Regions from separate parts of the Allobranchiibius huperziae genome, predicted to be linked through region 1. Evidence: riboswitches for the same ligand, from Rfam matches in the RefSeq annotation. Region 1 holds a riboswitch; each other region holds the start of a gene.
What was found. A riboswitch is a leader RNA that binds a small molecule or an ion and turns the genes downstream of it on or off. The one in region 1 is predicted to bind S-adenosylmethionine.
Positions count from the first base shown of each region.

Region 1 (5,218 bases):
CGAGCTCGTGCCGGATAAGTGCAATCTGCTTGCAACGGACCGGCACTGGGCGCCTGCGCAGTCCGCCCGCGGTCACGTGTCGACGCGGTGACCCTGTGGTCATGCCCTGGTGCGGGTGAGACGGACATCCACCGGATCCCCGTGGCACATTCCGAACCGCGGTGTGCTGAGCGGGGCCTAGGAACCGGGTGACCGATGTCACGCCCGTCCTCAGCGCAGGCCGACGATGCCGAGGGCGCCGAGCGCGACCAGCCAGCTGACGAAGCTGCCGACCAGGAAGTACTCGGTGACGGCATCGATGCCGAGGCCGGAGATCTCCTGGCGCGCCGATCGACGGGCCTGCAGCTCGGGGAAGCGGATGAGGCCCTTCGCGGCGATCACGAGCCCGGCCGCGGTGATCTGCCCGGCCATGCCGAGCCCGAGGATGAACAGGCGCTCCATCGGACCGAGCAGCCGACCGCCGCGCAGCTCGTCGGAGGGCTGCGGCTGGCCCTCCGGCTTCACCGCGCCGATCGCGGTCAGCACCAGGCGCACCAGCTCGTTGCCGGTGGCCAGCTGCACCGCTCCGAGGCCGAGCACCAGCAGGAAGCGGTCGGGCGACAGGTCGTGCAGCGTGGCGAACGCGCTGTGCCGCATCCAGTGGCCGAGCGCGCCGTCGGCGTGACTCGCGCTGCCCGCGGCGATCATCACGACCAGGACGCCCGCTCCGAGCAGGCACAGCGCCAGCGTCTCGCCGTGTCTGCTGCGCGCGGCGCGACCGGCCAGCCAGCGCCACGCGGCGGCGACCGCGGCAGCGAAGACCAGCAGCACGATGTCGGCGGCGTCGTGCAGGTCGGCCAACAGGGCGGCCACAAGGAGAACGAGCGGCCCCACGGCGTACGACGCCACGACGGACCGGACCCGCACCAGGTCGCCGACGCCGACGGCGAGCAGTAGTGCGCCGAGGATGCTCATCGGACGGAGGCGAGGTCGCGGGCGGCGTTCACAATGACTTCCAGGCCCGCGGCGCGGATGCGCTGGGAGATCGCCGACGGGGAGACGTCCTCGGCGCGTGCGATCTCCGTGCGGGACTCGCCTGCCACGAGGCGTTGCAGGATGCGCATGGCTCGTTCATCCAGCGATGAAAGCAGTTGGTCCTGACACACCAGGGCGGCGTTGACCGCTCCCGCGCTGGGGCCGTCGTCCTGCGCGGGGGTGTAGACGGTGCGTACGGCGTGCGTCGCCGGTCGTCGTTCGGCCGCCTGCGCGGCTTCGATCGCCTTGCGGGCGGCCCACCACGCCGGTCCGTCCTGGGTGCCGGCGCGGGCGTCCAGCACGGTGGCGCCTCCCCAGCTCAGCCCGAATCGCACCAGCGTCTCGGGCATCAGGCCCAGCCTGATCCGGAAGGCCGCCTCCAGCGCATTGCCGAGGGTTTCGTAGCTGGCCTGGAATTCATCACCTACCGTGATCCGCAGTGCGGTGGTCGCGGCCACCAGGTGGTCGGTGCGGCGCAAGGTGGAGACGAGGCGGGTGTGCAACGCATGGCGGTCGGGGGCGCCCCGGGAGTCCACGATGTCGCCGATCAGGGTGGCGCACGGGTCTGCGTGCTCAGCGGGCTTCACGTCCTGCATATGAAGATCATAGCTTCATAATGTCAAGATGAAGGAATGTTCTTGAAGTACGTCGCCCTCGTCGTGCTCTGCCTGGTGGCGCTGGTCGCAGCGTGCGGCATGGCGGCCCGCTGGATCGACGCCGACGGGGTCGCCCCGATCGTGCAGTCGATCTTCCCGCTCTTCGGCATCCTCGCGATAGCCGCGTTCGTCGCCGGCGTCGGCGTGACCGCCGTGGTCGGCCCGACGCGGCCCATGCTGATCGCCCTGGTGGGTCTGCTGCTCATCGCCGCGGTCCCTGTGGCGCTCGCGGTCCCGACCCTGGTGCCCCACACAGTGCACAGCCGGCCCGGCGACGAGGTGATCATGACCTCGAACATGGAGTTCGGTCAGGCGTCGGCGGCCCCCATCATGGCCGCGGTCCGGGCCCACCACGTCGACACGCTGGTGCTGGAGGAGGTCACACCGGATGCGCTCGAGCGTCTCGATGCTGCGGGTCTGCGCACCCTCCTGCCGCACCGGGTCGGTCGGACGCGCACCGACTTCCGCGGGACCGTGATCGCCAGCGCCCATCCGCTCACCGAGGAGAGCTCCTTCGTGCCGTACGACGGCGCGGGGATGCCGGTGGCGCGCGTGCAGACCCCGGAGGGCACCTACCTCCTGAGGGGCGTGCACACCTACGCCCCGCTGCCGAATCTCACGACCCGATGGCGCGCGGGTCTCGACGAGGTGCGTCGCTGGCGCGCCCGTCAGCCGATGGACATGCCGTTGGTGATCGCAGGCGACTTCAACGCCTCGACCGCGATGCCCGCCTTCCGCCGGGCCATCGCAGGGATGACCGACGCTCAACGGGCCACCGGCAGCGGCTGGGTCCGCACGTGGCCGAACGGGCGGTCGTTCCCGCCGTTCATCGCACTGGACCACATCCTGGTGCGCGACTTCGACGTCGTGGCCTCCGGGAGGGTCACGGTCGCCGATACCGACCACCGGGCCGTCTGGGCACGCGTCCGATTGCGCTAGGACGCCGGGGAGAGTCCGGGGCCCGTCACCAGGGGCAGGGGACGGACAGGTCGCGCGGGTCGTCGGCTGCGGTCCAGCCCGTGGACTCGTCGTAGGTGTAGTCCAGCGTGGGTCCGGCCTCCACCAGGCGGCGTACGCCGTCGACGAGGCGGCCCACGTGGTGGGCGCGGGTCGCGAGGCCGATGCTCGCCCGCACCGCGGTGGAGCCGTCGCCCAGGATGCTGTCGCACAGGAGGTGGGCGCAGAAGCGACCGTCGCGCACCGAGATGCCGTACTCGTCGGAGAGCACCAACGACACCAGCGCCGGGTCGTACCCGTCGACCGTGAAGGTCACCACACCCACGTTGGGGCGGTCCTCGCCGAGCACGCTGACCAGGCGGACGCCCGGGATGGAGCGCAGCCCGGTCCGCAACTGGTCGGCGAGGGCGGCCTCGTGGCGCTCGATCTCCTCGTGGTGGCGGCGCAGCGTCGCGCACGCAGCGGCGAGCGCGATGGCACCCACGGCGTTGGGCGTGCCGCCCTCGTGACGGGCCGCGCCGGAATGCCACGTGATGCGCTGATGACGCACGCGCGCCGTGGCGCCGCCTCCGGGCAGGTAGGGCGATGCGAGGTCCAGCCAGTCGCGTCGGCCGACGAGGACCCCGGCGCCGTAGGGCGCGTAGAGCTTGTGACCGGAGAACGCGACCCAGTCGGCGCCGAGGTCGGCGAGGTCGATCTCGCGGTGCGGCGCCAGCTGCGCGGCGTCGATGACCGTGCGCGCGCCGTACTCCTTGGCCGCGGCGATGAGTTCGCGCACCGGCCACACCTCACCGGTGACGTTGCACGCGCCGGTGATGACGACCAGCTTGCCGCGCGCGTCACTCGCGGCCAGCGCCGAGCGCAACAGCTGCACGGCGTCGGAGGCGCTGTTCGGGACCGCGAGGCGGGTGCAGTTGCGCCGCCCCCAGGGCAGCAGTGCGGCGTGGTGGGCCGACTCCCAGGCGAAGACCTGGGTGCCGCGGGGCACGCAGTGCGCCAGCAGGGCCAGGGCGTCGGTGGTGTTGCGGGTGAAGACGACCTCGTCGTCGGGGCGCGCTCCGACGAACTCGCCCACGGTCACCCGCGCCTGCTCGAACCAGCCGGTGGTCACCCGGCTCGGCAGGCCGGCGCCCCGGTGCACCGAGCCGTACGTCGGCAGTGCGGCATCGACGGCGTCGCGCACGCTGACCAGCGCCGGGGTGGTCGCCCCGTGGTCGAAGTTCGCGGCGTCCACAACAGTTCGGTGCACGGTGGGCACCCCGAGTTCGTGCGCCACGGTGAGCGGCAGGTGGGCCTGCACCTGGGGCACGCGGTGGGGCGGCAAGTCGCGGACGACGCGTAGCGCGGCGCGGGGCTCGCGGGGCTCGCGGGGTACGGCCGTGCCGTACTCGGTGCCGGAAGGGGTCTCGGTGTCGTGCTGGGTGTGTGTTGCCTGGACGGTCACGGGCAGCCTCTCGCCGTGGGACCAGCGGTCACCGGCAGCATGCCGATACGTCGGTCCGCGCTTGCCACGCGGCGGATGCGGCGTGGCCGGGTCGTCACTCGGAGCACCCCACCGCGGAGGAGGGTTGCCGCTCAGCTAGCCGAGGCTTGACGCTGAGACTCTTGACCTGCGACGAGGCTAACGGATGCGGTGTCCGGTCGTCATGTCGCGATCCGCATCGTGGACCGGTCGCACCGCGGAGGATGTGCTGCGGTCCTCTCATCTGCGCGAAGGGCTTCCGCCCGCCTGGTTTAAGTGCTATTAAAGTGATATCAGTTAAATCGAGGAGGACGTGATGTCACAGCAACTGCGGCCCGAGGATCCCGCGTCGGACAGTGCCGATCCGACCGTGCAACCGCCGTCGACGCGACCGGTGGGCCACGAGGGGCGGCGGGTCGATGTCGCCGAGCGACGTGCCTGGTCGGTCAACGGCTTCCTCGCGCTGGCGGTCGCGCTCGTCCTGGCGGCGGTGGCCGTCTGGAGCTTTGTCGCGGGGCTGCCGGCGGTCGGCGTGGTCCTGGCGGTGCTGACCGCGCTGGTCGCGACCCCGCTGGTCGTGATCCAGCCGGGTCAGACCAGGGTGGTGCAGTTCTTCGGCCGCTACATCGGGACGGCGCGGCACGCGGGCCTGACCTGGGTGCTGCCCCTCACCACCCGCCGCAACATCTCCGTGCGGGTGCGCAACTTCGAGACCAACGCCCTCAAGGTCAACGACGCGGACGGCAACCCGGTCGAGATCGCCGCCATCGTCGTGTGGCAGGTGGCCGACACGGCCAAGGCCACGTTCTCGGTCGAGTCGTACGGCGACTTCGTCCGGGTGCAGTCCGAGTCGGCCCTGCGGCACGTCGCGACGACGCATCCGTACGACAACCCCAGCGGCACGGGCACATCGCTGCGCGGCTCCACCGACGAGGTGTCCGAGCAGCTCGCCCACGAGGTCGCGGCGCGTATCGCGGTCGCCGGGTGCGAGGTGCGCGAGGTCCGGATCAGCCACCTCGCCTATGCCCAGGAGATCGCCCAGGCGATGCTGCAGCGGCAGCAGGCCGCCGCGATCATCGCCGCCCGTGAACGCATCGTCGAGGGTGCGGTGAGCATCGTGGAGATGGCC
Region 1 covers NZ_JACCFW010000001.1:2,352,006-2,357,223, reverse strand. Annotated here, with positions in the region: gene HNR15_RS11040 (hypothetical protein) at 211-954, opposite strand; gene HNR15_RS11035 (SatD family protein) at 951-1,610, opposite strand; gene HNR15_RS11030 (endonuclease/exonuclease/phosphatase family protein) at 1,647-2,609, shown strand; gene HNR15_RS11025 (aminotransferase class V-fold PLP-dependent enzyme) at 2,635-4,071, opposite strand; SAM riboswitch class IV at 4,124-4,238, opposite strand; gene HNR15_RS11020 (SPFH domain-containing protein) at 4,406-5,218, shown strand, end outside.

Region 2 (6,162 bases), 100 kb from region 1:
CTCCGACAGCAGGATGCCGTCGGTCATCACCTTGACCAGGCTGTCCGGGCCCGAGTGGTCGGCGAAGCGCACCTGGTAGCCCACCACTCCCCCGAGCGGGACGTGCAGCTCGTCGGCGATCCGGTCGGCGACCGAGCGCGCGGCGATCCGGCGCGGCTGGGTGTGCCCGATCATCCCCGCGATGCCGCGGCCCATCTCCAGCAGGATCTTCGGCAGCTGGGTGGTCTTGCCCGAGCCGGTCTCGCCGGCCACGACCACGACCTGATGCGCCTCGATCGCGGCACGGATGCGCTCGCGCTCGGCGACCACCGGCAGCTGGGGCGGGTACTCGATCGCGGGCAGCAGCGACCGGCGGCGTTGCTGCGCGGCCTCGTCCAGGCGCGGCGGACGCCCCCCGGACGTCGTACGCGGGCGGCGGCGGGTCGGGCGGGTGCGGCGTGAGGGCTGGGTCATCGGGGATCTGGTCCATTCTCCCGTACCGGCCGGGCAGGTCGCGCTGAGGTGAGATCCGCGTTCGGGACGGTGTGTCGCGCTCAGCACCATCGCGAAGCCGGATCTCAGAGGGACGGTGACGGCCCGAGGTCGCCGAGGGGCAGGCGCGCCAGCACCTCGTGTCGCGCTCTGCCACGTGGCCCCTCGCCCAGGTGGGAGGCGATGACCTCGACCTCCTCGGCCGTCCAGAACGCTCCGCTGTAGCCGTCGAGCAGACGCACCCAGCGGTCGAGCGGGGTCGGGCGACCGCAGCGGGCGACGGTCACGTGCGGCCGGAACCGCTGTCCGTCGACCTGCGCGCCGCTGTGGGCGGCGGAGCCACGGACGCCGGCCGCGAGCGCCTGCAGTTCCTGGTCGGCGTGCTCGTCGGTGCGCAGCCCGACCCACATCACCTTGGCGCGCGCGGGATCGGGAAAGGCCCCTCCTCCGCCGAGGCACAGATCGAACCGGTCCCGGCGCCCGGCGGCCGCCGCGACGGCCTCCACCAGGTCGTCGAGGCGGTGTTCGGGGACATCGGGCAGGAAGGCCAGGGTGAGGTGGAACTGCTCGGCGTCGGTCCAGCTGAACGGCGCGGCGTCGCGTCGTACGTCGAGGAAGTCGTCGAGGCGCGCCACCTCCTCCTGAGGGGGCCGCAGAGCGATGAAGACACGGGGCATGAGGGTGCCAACCACCCTGTGGGTGCTGGCATTCCGTGCAGCCCTAGGGCATGGGCACCTCGATGAACACCGGGCGCGATGCCTGGGGCGCCTGCGCCATACCCGCGAGGGTCGTGGCGGTGCGAGACAGCGAGACGAGCAGGTTGCCGTCGCGCAGGGCCAGCTCGGGGTGTGCCAGCGGCTGGTAGGTGATGGTGCCGTCGCCGGGAGCCGGCACCGCGACGGTGCGCGAGAGCGCCCACGGGCCCTGCGGCTGCGTTGCGGTCCACACCCCCACGCGTTGTTGCAGATCCCCGCCGCGCATCGAGACGGCGACCCAGGAGGTTCCGAGGTGACTGACGCTCAGGGCCTGGCTCACGGTGTCCCTTCCGAGCAGGGGTTGGGCGGCTGCGGCGTCGGGGACCCAGGCGAGGCCGTTCCAGTAGGTCCACGCGCTCGGATCCTGTACGCCGGATGCCGCCACCCGCGCGATGTACAAGCTGCGTCCCGCACCACGCGCGGAGCCGCCGCGGGTGCCGTAGACGTACACCTCGTTCCAGTCGCGGACCAGGGCCGAACCCCAGGTGATCTCCTGAGAGCGGGTACGGCGACCACCGGGCCGGGCACCGGCGTCCCGCCACGCGGCACGTCGAACCGCGCGATCGCCGTACCGGAGATGGTGAAGTCCAGGAGCGACGTGCCACGCCGGATGCGCGAGCACGCGACGTAGACCTGGTCGCCGCGCGCGGTGGGCACGGCCGTGACCGAGGTCGGCCAGCACACCGTCGGCGGGGTGTCGGCGATCACCGGACCCCGGCCGGCCGGCACCACCTGCGAGGTGCACAACCCCGAGGTGACGAGCATGGAGTTCGCGGCGAACCGGCTCGCCGCGCTCGGATCGCGCAGCGTGTCGCCGAACGCCCACAGCACCCGTCCGTCGCTCAACGGCGTGCTCGCGCCCACGTCGGCAGCCCGCCAGAGCGGAAAGCCCTGCAACGACTGCATCCAGGAGTTGAGTTCGCCGACGTCGTAGGTCTGGCCGGGCGCCACGTCGCCGCACGCGGTGACCGTCGAGAGCGCAGCCGCCCCTCCGGTCCAGGATCGAGCGGAGTAACTGGGCGGCGCCTCGTCCCTCGGCAGGGCGCAACCGGCGAGGGCCGACGCGCAGATCATCGTCAGCACAGCGACGACGACCCGGCGGGGCTCCCTCATCCGGCCACCCTAGGCGGCGCGACGCGGCGCGGCCTCGAGTCCGACCGTCGGGTCGAGGTGCCGGAGCGACGTTCGCCAGCGCCCGATGCGAACCGCCGCCGCACCCGGTGACGGGAGCGGCGGCGGATCGTCGTACGACGGGTGCCTACTTGGCGGCCGCGAACCCCTGCTCGAGGTCCGCCAGGATGTCGTCGATGTGCTCCAGCCCGACCGCGAGCCGCACCAGACCCGGCGTGACACCGGCCAGCAGCCGGTCCTCGTCGCTGCCCTGGGAGTGGGTCGTCGACGCCGGGTGGATCACCAGCGAGCGCACGTCGCCGATGTTGGCGACGTGGCTGTGCAGGGTGAGCGCTTCCACGAACGTCTTGCCCGCCTCGGCGCCGCCGGCGATCTCGAACGCCAGCACCGCGCCGGATCCGAGCGGCGTGTACTTCTGTGCCAGCTCGTAGTACTCGTCACCGGGCAGCGACGCCCAGCGCACCGACTCGACCTGATCCTGCTGCTGCAGCCACTCCGCGACCGCGCGGGTGTTCTGCACGTGCCGCTCGATGCGCAGGCTGAGCGTCTCGACACCCTGCGCGATCAGGAACGCGTTGAACGGCGAGATCGAGGACCCGAGGTCGCGCAGACCCTGCACCCGTGCCTTCAGGATGAACGCCAGGTTGGCGCCGAGCGGGCTTCCGACGCCGAGGTCGCGGGCGTAGACCAGCCCGTGGTAGCTCTCCTCGGGGGTGTTGAAGTTGGGGAACTTCTCCGGGTCCTTGCCGAAGTCGAAGTTGCCGCTGTCGATGATCGCGCCGGCGATCGCCGTGCCGTGCCCGCCCAGGTACTTCGTCGCCGAGTGCACGACGATGTCCGCGCCGTACTCGATCGGGCGCAGCAGGAACGGCGTGGCGACGGTGTTGTCGACCACGAGCGGTACGCCGAGCTCGTGCGCGACGTTCGCGACGGCCTCGATGTCCAGGATCTCGATCTTGGGGTTGGAGATCGTCTCGCCGTAGAAGAGCTTGGTGTTGGGCTGGGCGGCTGCGCGCCAGCTCTGCGGGTCCTTGGTGTCCTCCACGAAGGTCACGTCGATGCCGTACTTGGGCAGCGTGAACTTCAGCAGGTTGAAGGTGCCGCCGTAGAGCGACGGGCTGGCCACGATGTGGTCCCCGGCCTCGGCGATGTTGAGGATCGCCAGCGTCTCTGCGGCCTGGCCGGAGGCGACCAGCAGCGCGCCGACCCCGCCCTCGAGGTTGGCCAGGCGCTGCTCGACCACGTCGGTGGTCGGGTTCATCAGTCGTGTGTAGATGTTGCCGAACTCCTGCAGGCCGAAGAGCTTGGCCGCGCGGTCGGTGTCCGGGAAGACGTACGACGTCGTCTGGTAGATGGGCAGGGCGCGTGCGGTGGTGGCCGCATCGGGCTCCTGGCCGGCGTGGATCTGACGGGTCTCGAAGGACCAGCCGGGGCTGTCGGTCATCGTGTCGCCTTTCGTGACGCAGGGTGCGGCACCGGCGAGCTCGCACTGCGCCGACGCTGCAGCGGATGGCGGGGGGCCCACGATCCGCGCTTGCCGGGGGACGATCGGCATCCACCGGCCAGGTCTTCACCCGGGGCACCCCACCGCGGAGGAGGGTTGCCGGCCAGCACGCCGGGGCCTGACGCTGGCACTCATGACCTAGAACGTGAGGTTATGACACCCCAAGGCCGGCGCGAGGTGAATCTCGATATACGGACGACGGTCGTCAGCGCTTTCGTGACGCCGACACCACAGATCCGCTGACAACCGCGAGGTCAGAGCAGCTGGGCGATCGTGTAGATGAGCAGCCCGACCAAGCCTCCGACGATCGTGCCGTTGATGCGGATGAACTGCAGGTCACGCCCCACGTGCAGCTCGATCCGCGACGCCGCCTCCTTGCCGTCCCACCGCTCGATCGTGGTGGTGATCACCGAGGTGAGTTCGCGCCCGTACGTCGTGACGACGTGGCCGACGATGCTCTCGAGGCGGCGTTCGATGGAGTCGCGCAGGGCCTCGTCGGTCCCGAGCCGCTCCCCCGCATCGGTCAGCGCGCGCGACAGGCGTGCGTGCAGGTCGCTGTCCTCGTCGCGCAGTCCGTCGACGATCGTCGTCCGCACCGAGGCCCACAGGGCCAGCACCGTCCCCGGCACCGAGGGGTGCTTCAGCAGGTGCTCCTTCAGCGACTCGGCCTGGGCCATCGTCGCCTCGTCGTGCTGCAGGTCGTGGGCGAGCTGCCCCAGCAGGTGGTCCAGCGCCTGCCGGGTCTGGTGCTCCGGGTCGTCACGCACGTCGGCGAGGAATCGCAGGATCTCCAGGTGGATACGGGAGGTCACCGTGTCGTCGAGCCACTTCGGGGACCACCAGGGTGCCCGGGAGCCGAGGATCGCCACGATGGTCTCGGGGTTGGCCGCAACCCAGTCGTGCAGCTCCCGCACCCCGAGATCGACCAGCGACGTGTGCGACCGGTCGCGCAGGATGCCCTCGAGCAGGTGCCCGGCCACCGGGGCGATCGGTTCCCTGCTCAGCCGGGGCAGGACCAGCCGGTCGAGCAGCTCCAGCACCTCGCGGTCGTCGATGGACTCCAGCCCGCGCGCGAGCGGCGGCGCTGCCGTGCGTACGACGCGGACGCTGTTGTCGCGCACCGCGAGCCACCGCCCCACCCGCGCCGGGATCTGCGCAGCTGCGAGCCGCTCCTGGACCGTGTCGGGCGTGAGGAAGTTCTCCGCCACGAAGTCCTCGAGGCTCGCGCCGATGGCGTCCTTGCGCTCCGGGATGATCGCGGTGTGCGGGATCGGCACGCCCATGGGGTGCCGGAAGAGGGCGGTGACGGCGAACCAATCGGCGACGGCGCCGACCATGGCCGCCTCCGCCGCGGCGTTCACGTAACCCCAGACTCCCCCATGGCCGTGGGTGAGCACGAAGATCACCGCCGCTAGTAGCAGCAGCCCGAGCGCCACCGTCCGCATCCGGCGCAGACCGGCGCGGCGGGCCGCGTCACCGGCGCCCAGCAGCGGACCCAGAGGAGGGATGGGAGGTACTTCGGAGATCAGATCAGCCCTTCCACTGTGCCTGTGGGGTGTCGTTGAGACCACCCGCGAACGCCAGGGTCATGGTGCTGAGGTCGGTGCCGACCGGCACCTCGAACACGACGGCTCCGTTGGCGTCCTTGGTCGTCGAGTTGAGCGTGGTCCCCGACAGTTGCTGGGCCTCGGGCAGCGCGCTGGGGCTGCTCGTGCGGTAGCAGGTGCGGTGAGCGGCATCGAAGAGGTTGAAGTCGATGTAGCTCATATAGAGGGAGTACCCCGACACCAGATGGGTACGCACGTCGACGGCAACGTACTGCATTCCCGGGTCCAGCAGGCTGGGGTCCGCGGCCGTGATCTGGCGCGGCTTGGCCGGGCTGACCTGCAGCGTGCGCTGGAGCTCATCGGTGACCTGCACCATGGTCCCGAACGGCTTGGTCGCCATGGTCGCGGAGTACGTCGGGCCGATGGTGGAGTCGGTCTTGCAGACTGCGCCGGCCGAGCTCTGCGGCGCACTGCTCGACGTGCTGGGACTGGCACTGTCACCGGACGTGCTCGAGGAGTCCGACGGCGCGGAGGATGCCGAGGTCGTGCCCGACGCCGCAACAGTGGGAGTCTCGAGGCCGGGCGCGGTCGCCGTGCCGCATGCAGCGACCGTCGTCGCGGCGAGCGTGATCAGGGCCGGCAGACACAGGGACGAGGCGCGCGACATGGGTGAATTCCTCACGGACGGGACGACATCGGGGAGCAGGGGACCAGTGTCCTTCATGCGATGCCCCGACGCGGCACATTGGAGCCA
Region 2 covers NZ_JACCFW010000001.1:2,246,578-2,252,739, forward strand. Annotated here, with positions in the region: gene hrpA (ATP-dependent RNA helicase HrpA) at 1-453, opposite strand, end outside; gene thpR (RNA 2',3'-cyclic phosphodiesterase) at 558-1,148, opposite strand; gene HNR15_RS18820 (DUF4185 domain-containing protein) at 1,192-1,848, opposite strand; gene HNR15_RS18825 (hypothetical protein) at 1,888-2,160, shown strand; gene HNR15_RS10580 (bifunctional o-acetylhomoserine/o-acetylserine sulfhydrylase) at 2,485-3,801, opposite strand; SAM riboswitch class IV at 3,883-4,000, opposite strand; gene HNR15_RS10585 (DUF445 domain-containing protein) at 4,116-5,306, opposite strand; gene HNR15_RS10590 (hypothetical protein) at 5,392-6,075, opposite strand.
Region 2: another riboswitch for S-adenosylmethionine. It lies ahead of HNR15_RS10580 (bifunctional o-acetylhomoserine/o-acetylserine sulfhydrylase); the one in region 1 lies ahead of HNR15_RS11025 (aminotransferase class V-fold PLP-dependent enzyme).

Region 3 (6,162 bases), 120 kb from region 1:
TGTGCACCGGGATGCGGATGGTGCGGGCCTGGTCGGCCATGGCACGCGTGATCGCCTGCCGGATCCACCAGGTGGCGTACGTGGAGAACTTGTAGCCCTTCGTGTAGTCGAACTTCTCGACCGCACGGATCAGACCGAGGTTGCCCTCCTGGATCAGGTCCAGGAAGAGCATCCCGCGACCGGTGTAGCGCTTGGCCAGCGAGACCACGAGGCGCAGGTTGGCCTCCAGGAGGTGGTTCTTGGCGTTCTTGCCGTCCTGGGAGATCCACCACAGCTCGCGCTTGAGCTTCATGTCGATCTTGTCGCCGGAGTTCAGCTTCTCCTCGGCGAACAGACCCGCCTCGATGCGCTTCGCGAGGTCGACCTCCTGCTCGGCGTTGAGCAGCGCGACCTTGCCGATCTGCTTCAGGTAGTCCTTGACCGGGTCGGCGGTCGCTCCCGCGGTGACGACCTGCTGGGCCGGGGCGTCGTCGTCGTCGTTCTGGCTGAGCACGAATCCGCCGGCGGCCTCCGAGGCCTCCTTGGCGGCCTGACCGTCCTGCTTCGCGGTGGTCTCGTCGGTGGACTCCTCCGGCTCGGCCTCGGACGACGCGGCGGCCGCGTCGGCAGCCTTCGCGGCCCGTGCACGCTTGGCCGTCGCGGTCTTCGCGGCAGCGGCGGTCCTGGCGGCCGCGGCCTTCGTGGTCTTGGGAGCCACCTTGGTCACCGTGACACCGTCGTCCTGGCCAGACTCGACGGCGGCCTTGGCCGGTGCCTTCTTCGCGGCGACCTTCTTGGTGGCCGCGGCCTTCTTGGTGGTGGTCGCAGCGACCACGGGGGTGCGCTCGGCGGCGGGGGTCACCTCGACACCGGCCGCGGCGAGGGCGCGCAGCACAGCAGGGGCGCGGCGTACGTCGTGCCCGGCCTCATGCATGGCCGAGGTCAGCTCCGCACCGCTCACGCCTCCGCTGGTCCGCGACGTACGCACCAGCTTCTCCAGGGCGGGGTGGGAGATGTGCTGCGGCAGCTTGGACGCAGTGTTGACTTTGGCCACGGGTGGTCACCAACTACCTTTCGAAACAACAGCATCGGCGCGATGAGCGCGCGCGACACCGACCGCTCAGGGCGGCATCGAAGTTTGGGGATCGTGAAGCTCGTCCGCCCAGGTCGGCGACAGCCTCTGCTTACCATTATAAAACGACTTCGGCCGTGCTCCGTCCACCGGCCGATCGGGCCACTCAGGGCTTGACCGCGAGCACCGGACAGTCGGCGTCCAGCAGGATCCGTTGCGCGTGCGAGCCGAGGATGAGTTTACCGACCGCGCTGCGCCGTCGTAGGCCGATGACCAGCAGTCGAGCGGACCGGGACCGCACCAGATCGAGCAGGAAGTCGGTGATGTCATCGCCGTCCGGGTCCGCGACCTCCGCCTGCACCCCGTCCGCCCGGATCCGCTCCAGCGCCGCGTTGAGCTCATCCCGACGCCCCCGCGACGGGACGACGATGAGCGGGCCGCCGCCGTCGCGCGCCTCGTCGGCCGCGCGGGTGATCGCCGCCTCCCCCTCCGGGCTCGGCAGGTAACTGACCACGACGCTCATCGTTGCCTCCTTGGACCGGCGGGGCGGGCTCGACGTCTGCGGCCGACGCTACCCGACCTCGCGGGGTCGCACCCCGCGGACGGCATCCACCGCCTCAGCCACCGCTGCGGCGATGGCGTCGGTCTCGATCAGGAAGCCGTCGTGCCCGTGGGAGGACGACATCACGTGCACCCCGCCTCGCCCGTGGGCGTCGACGATCTCCTGCGACAACTCCACCGGGAAGAGCCGGTCGGAGTCGACGGCGACCGTGCGCAACATTCCGTCGTACGCCCCGAGCACGTGCGCGAGCGAGCCGCGCCCGCGGGTCACGTCATGCGTCGCCATCGCCCGGGAAAGTTGCAGGTAGGACCCGGCGTCGAAGCGGGCGGTCAGTTTGGCGGCCTGATGGTCCAGATAGCTCTCGACGGCGAACCGGCCGTCGCTCATCGGGTCCTCGGCGCCCTGCGGGTCGCGCCCGAACCTGGTGTCCAGCTCGGCGGCGCTGCGGTACGTCGTGTGCGCGATCCGGCGGGCGAGGCCCAGCCCTTGCCGGGGGCCCGGTCCGTGACCGTAGTAGTCGCCGCCGAGGTAGTCCGGGTCGGAGGTGATCGCGAGTGCCTGCGCCTGGCCCCAGGCGATCTGGTCGGCCGTGGCGCGGGCGGTGCTGGCGATGATGAGCGCACCGTCGACCCGGTCGGGGTGACCCGCCACCCATTCCAGTGCGCGCATCCCGCCCATCGACCCGCCGAGCACCAGCCGCCAGCGGTCGATGCCGAGCGCGTCGGCGAGCCGTGCTTCCACGGCGACCTGGTCCCGCACGGTCGTCGCCGGGAACCTCGAGCCCCACGGGTGACCCGCCGGATCCGATGATCCCGGACCTGTCGTGCCGCGACAGCCGCCGAGCACGTTGCTGGCGACCACGAACAGCTCGCGGGTGTCCAGCGGCGCACCCGGCCCGATGAGCCCGGGCCACCAGCCGGCGGTGGGCTGCCCGGGCCCGGCCGGGCCCACGACGTGGGAGTCGCCGGTGAGTGCGTGCTCGACCAGGACGGCGTTGTCGGCGTTCGCGTTGAGGGTCCCCCAGGTCTGGAACGTCACGGTCACCCGGGGCAGCGGCACACCGCTCTCCAGAGTGATCTCGGGCAGCAGAAGGGCTCGAGATGCGGGGTTGGTGCCGACGGGCGGGCGCACCCACCGGTCGGCCGGGCGCGCAGCGTCGCGCTCCGGGGTCGGTCGGTGGCGTTGTTGCGTCACAGTCATCGGCGACTTCCGGCTCAGGGGGCCGGTGCCTGGAGGGATGGCTGACCCCGCGCTTGCCGGTGCCATGTCGACATCGGCCTTGTCCTCACCCGGGGCACCCCACCGCGGTGGAGGGTTGCCGCCCAGTCAGCCGGGGCTTGGCACTGGGACTCTTGACGTCGACCACCGTAGCAGCGGGACTTCGTGCCCGACTTCGGCTCCAGCACACCGGTGCGGGCGGGCGACGCACGCGGGCGCAGGAAAGTGACCGCACCGCCGACACCCACCCGGGCGGAGTCAGGCGCACCGGCGGGGACGGGCGCCGAGCTCCACCGCCCTGCCCAGCAGCCGCGCGAGCCGGTATCCCGGGTCGATCCGCAGGGCCTGCTCCACCGCGACGGCCGCGAGCGCTCCGGAGCCGCTGCTCCACGCCGAACCGGCGATGAAGGTCAGCACCGGAGGACGCATCCACTCCGGGAGGCAGTGCAGCCACTGCACGAGCCTCGCCCGAACGGCGCGGGGATCGAGAGCCCCCGCCACGTAGGGGGACAGCGCAGGCGTCGAGGGCGTCGGGCCCGGCAGGCCGGGCGCCACCCAGCCGAAGACCTCGTCCCGCACGGCCGGGTCGGCGATCGCGCGGCTCAAGGAGGCCAGCATGGGGACCGGCATCTCATGGATCGGTGCCGAGCCGTGCAGGATCTCCCACATCGCGGCGGTGAGGGCAGCCGGGCGCATCGGCCGATCAACGACGGGCGCGGCGCCGACCGCCTGCGCGACCTCCGTGCGGCACTGGTTCAACGACGCGCGCAGGTCGGCACGCGAGGCGTGCGGCGCGATCCCGTCCAGCACCGACTCGAAGACCGCATCGACCCGGTCCGGGTCCGGCAGCGCGGCGGGACGTCTCGGGCAGCCCCCGCAGCCGCACCGGTGGGCCCACCATCCGCCGTCCCGGGTCACCAACAGGTGCGCCGCGTCGACGTCGTAGGCCCGGAGCACGTCGCAGGCAACGTCGAGCAGTCGGGTCGGCGCATCCTGCGGCACGGGAGGGGTGTCCACGAAGGCGCAGCACAGCGCGCTTCGCACCCCGGCCCGGGCGAAGACCTGCCCGATACGACCGGTCCCGGGCAGGAGGTCGTCCTCCTCCCGCAGGTCCAGGCGGGCGACCACCCGGATCCGTTGGTCGGCGAGCCCGACGACGACCAGGGAGTCGGTGGGCCGGAAGCCGAGCTCGTAGGGCAGGTAGGCGATCAGTTCGCCGAGGCCGTGCAGAGTGCTGCGCATGCGCCCACCGTGGTGCGGCGCGGCGCACGCGGGACGTCCGCCCTCAGGGGGTGTGGATGTCGCCTGGGTGCCTCGGGGGATGTGGACGACCGACGGGTCAGCGCAGACGACGCCCGCGCACCGTGTGCTTGCGGGCCGCCTCCCAGGCCAGGAAGTCGTCGGTGTCGTGCACCAGCGCGTTGGCGAGCCAGGCGAGGACCACGGCGTCGTCCGCCAGGCCCATGATCGGTGCCAGCTTCTCCGGGATCAGGTCGACGGGTGAGGCGATGTACGCGGCGGCGGCGACCATCGCGGCGACCCGGGCGGGTGAGGATCCGGTGTACTCCTTGGCGGCCACCGCGCGCACCATCCGGGGCAGCGCGGTCAGCCGCGCCGCGACGCTCGGCCCGGACGGGTCCGCCACCGAGGCGATCGAGTCCCGCAGGGAACGGACCGCGGAGGCACTCATCCGACGACTCTGCCGCGGGCTCATGCGCTGGCGCTCGCAGTGCCGGGCGATCCCGGCCGGGCCACCGGGAACTGGGTGCGGGCGGTCTTGGCGACCTTGTTCAGGAGGTAGACGTCGAGGCCTGCTCCGACGACCCCGCCGGCCAACGGGATCGACTTCCCGAGCCGGGGCAGCAGCTTCTCGCTGACCTGGGCGATGAGCCGGAAGCCCACCGCCTTGTCGATGACCATCCGGGCGGCCGGCGGCAGACCCCTGGTCGCGAGGTTGGCGAGCCGGCCGGTGCTCACCACGCCGGCCTTCTTCAGCAGCGCGTCCGCCTCGCCTCCCACCAGCGCCAGCAGGATGGCCAGTCGCAGATCGGGGTTGCGCAGGTCGTAGCCGCGCAGGTGCGCGATCGCCGCCGTCATCCGGGTCGCCAGCGCGTAGAAGCCGGCGATGTTGGCCGGCAACGAGACGGTCATCGTGACGAATCCGCCCAGCCCGGTCACGAACCCGCCGGCAGCAGCGAGTCGTCGGTGGTCGGCGATCACCTTCTCGATGGCCGCGTCGACGTCGCCGCCGCTCTCCTGCAGTGCCCGCCGGGCCACGTGATCCGCCGAGTCGAAGCGCCCCTTCCCGTCGATGCCGACGTCCATCAGCCGGTTCGCGAGGTTCATCGAGGTACCGGCGAACGCCCCCTTGTTCAGGTCGAGTTCGGTCGATTTCTTGGAATTGCGATGAAGGAGGGCCACGAACCCATCGTGCCAGTAGCCGAGCCGGGCCCGCGGAGGCTGCGCAGGCGCCGGCTGCTGATCCTCCCGGCGTACCGTGGCGCCATGGCTGCCCCCACTGACAACGACCCGGCATTCCAGCACTTCGCACACCCGGAGCGGCTCGTCTCCACGCAGTGGCTGGCCGACGCGCTGGACCGCGGCGAGGACCTCGTCGTGCTCGAATCCGACGAGGACGTCCTGCTCTACGACGCCGGCCACATCCCTGGTGCGCACAAGCTCGACTGGCACCTGGACCTGAACGATCCGGTGAGCCGCGACTTCGTCGACGGCGAGCACTTCGCGCAGGTGATGGGCGAGCGCGGCATCGGCCGTGACACCACTGTGGTGATCTACGGCGACAAGAGCAACTGGTGGGCGGCGTACGCGCTGTGGGTCATGACGCTCTTCGGCCACGAGGACGTGCGGCTCCTCGACGGCGGCCGGGCCGCGTGGGCGGCCGAGGACCGCCCGCTGACCCGCGAGGTGCCCACCGCGACGCCGGTGCAGTACCCGGTCGTACGACGCGAGGACCCGCCCATCCGCGCGTACCGCGACGACGTCCTGGCGCACCTGCCCGGCCCGCTGGTCGACGTGCGCTCCCCCGGCGAGTACAGCGGTGAGCTGCTGAGCATGCCGGACTACCCGCAGGAGGGCGCGATGCGCGGCGGCCACATCCCCGGCGCGCGATCCGTGCCGTGGGCGCGGGCGGCCGCCGAGGACGGCCGGTTCCGCGGGCGCACCGAACTCGAGGCGATCTATCAGGGCGAGCAGGGGCTCGCGCCCGACGACGACGTGGTCGTCTACTGCCGCATCGGTGAGCGGTCGTCGCACACCTGGTTCGTCCTCACCCATCTGCTCGGCTTCGGATCGGTGCGCAACTACGACGGCT
Region 3 covers NZ_JACCFW010000001.1:2,230,821-2,236,982, forward strand. Annotated here, with positions in the region: gene HNR15_RS10495 (RNA polymerase sigma factor) at 1-913, opposite strand, end outside; gene HNR15_RS10500 (universal stress protein) at 1,218-1,574, opposite strand; gene metX (homoserine O-acetyltransferase MetX) at 1,623-2,813, opposite strand; SAM riboswitch class IV at 2,858-2,971, opposite strand; gene HNR15_RS10510 (DUF4192 domain-containing protein) at 3,090-4,073, opposite strand; gene HNR15_RS10515 (YkvA family protein) at 4,171-4,521, opposite strand; gene HNR15_RS10520 (EcsC family protein) at 4,542-5,252, opposite strand; gene HNR15_RS10525 (sulfurtransferase) at 5,337-6,162, shown strand, end outside.
Region 3: another riboswitch for S-adenosylmethionine. It lies ahead of metX (homoserine O-acetyltransferase MetX); the one in region 1 lies ahead of HNR15_RS11025 (aminotransferase class V-fold PLP-dependent enzyme).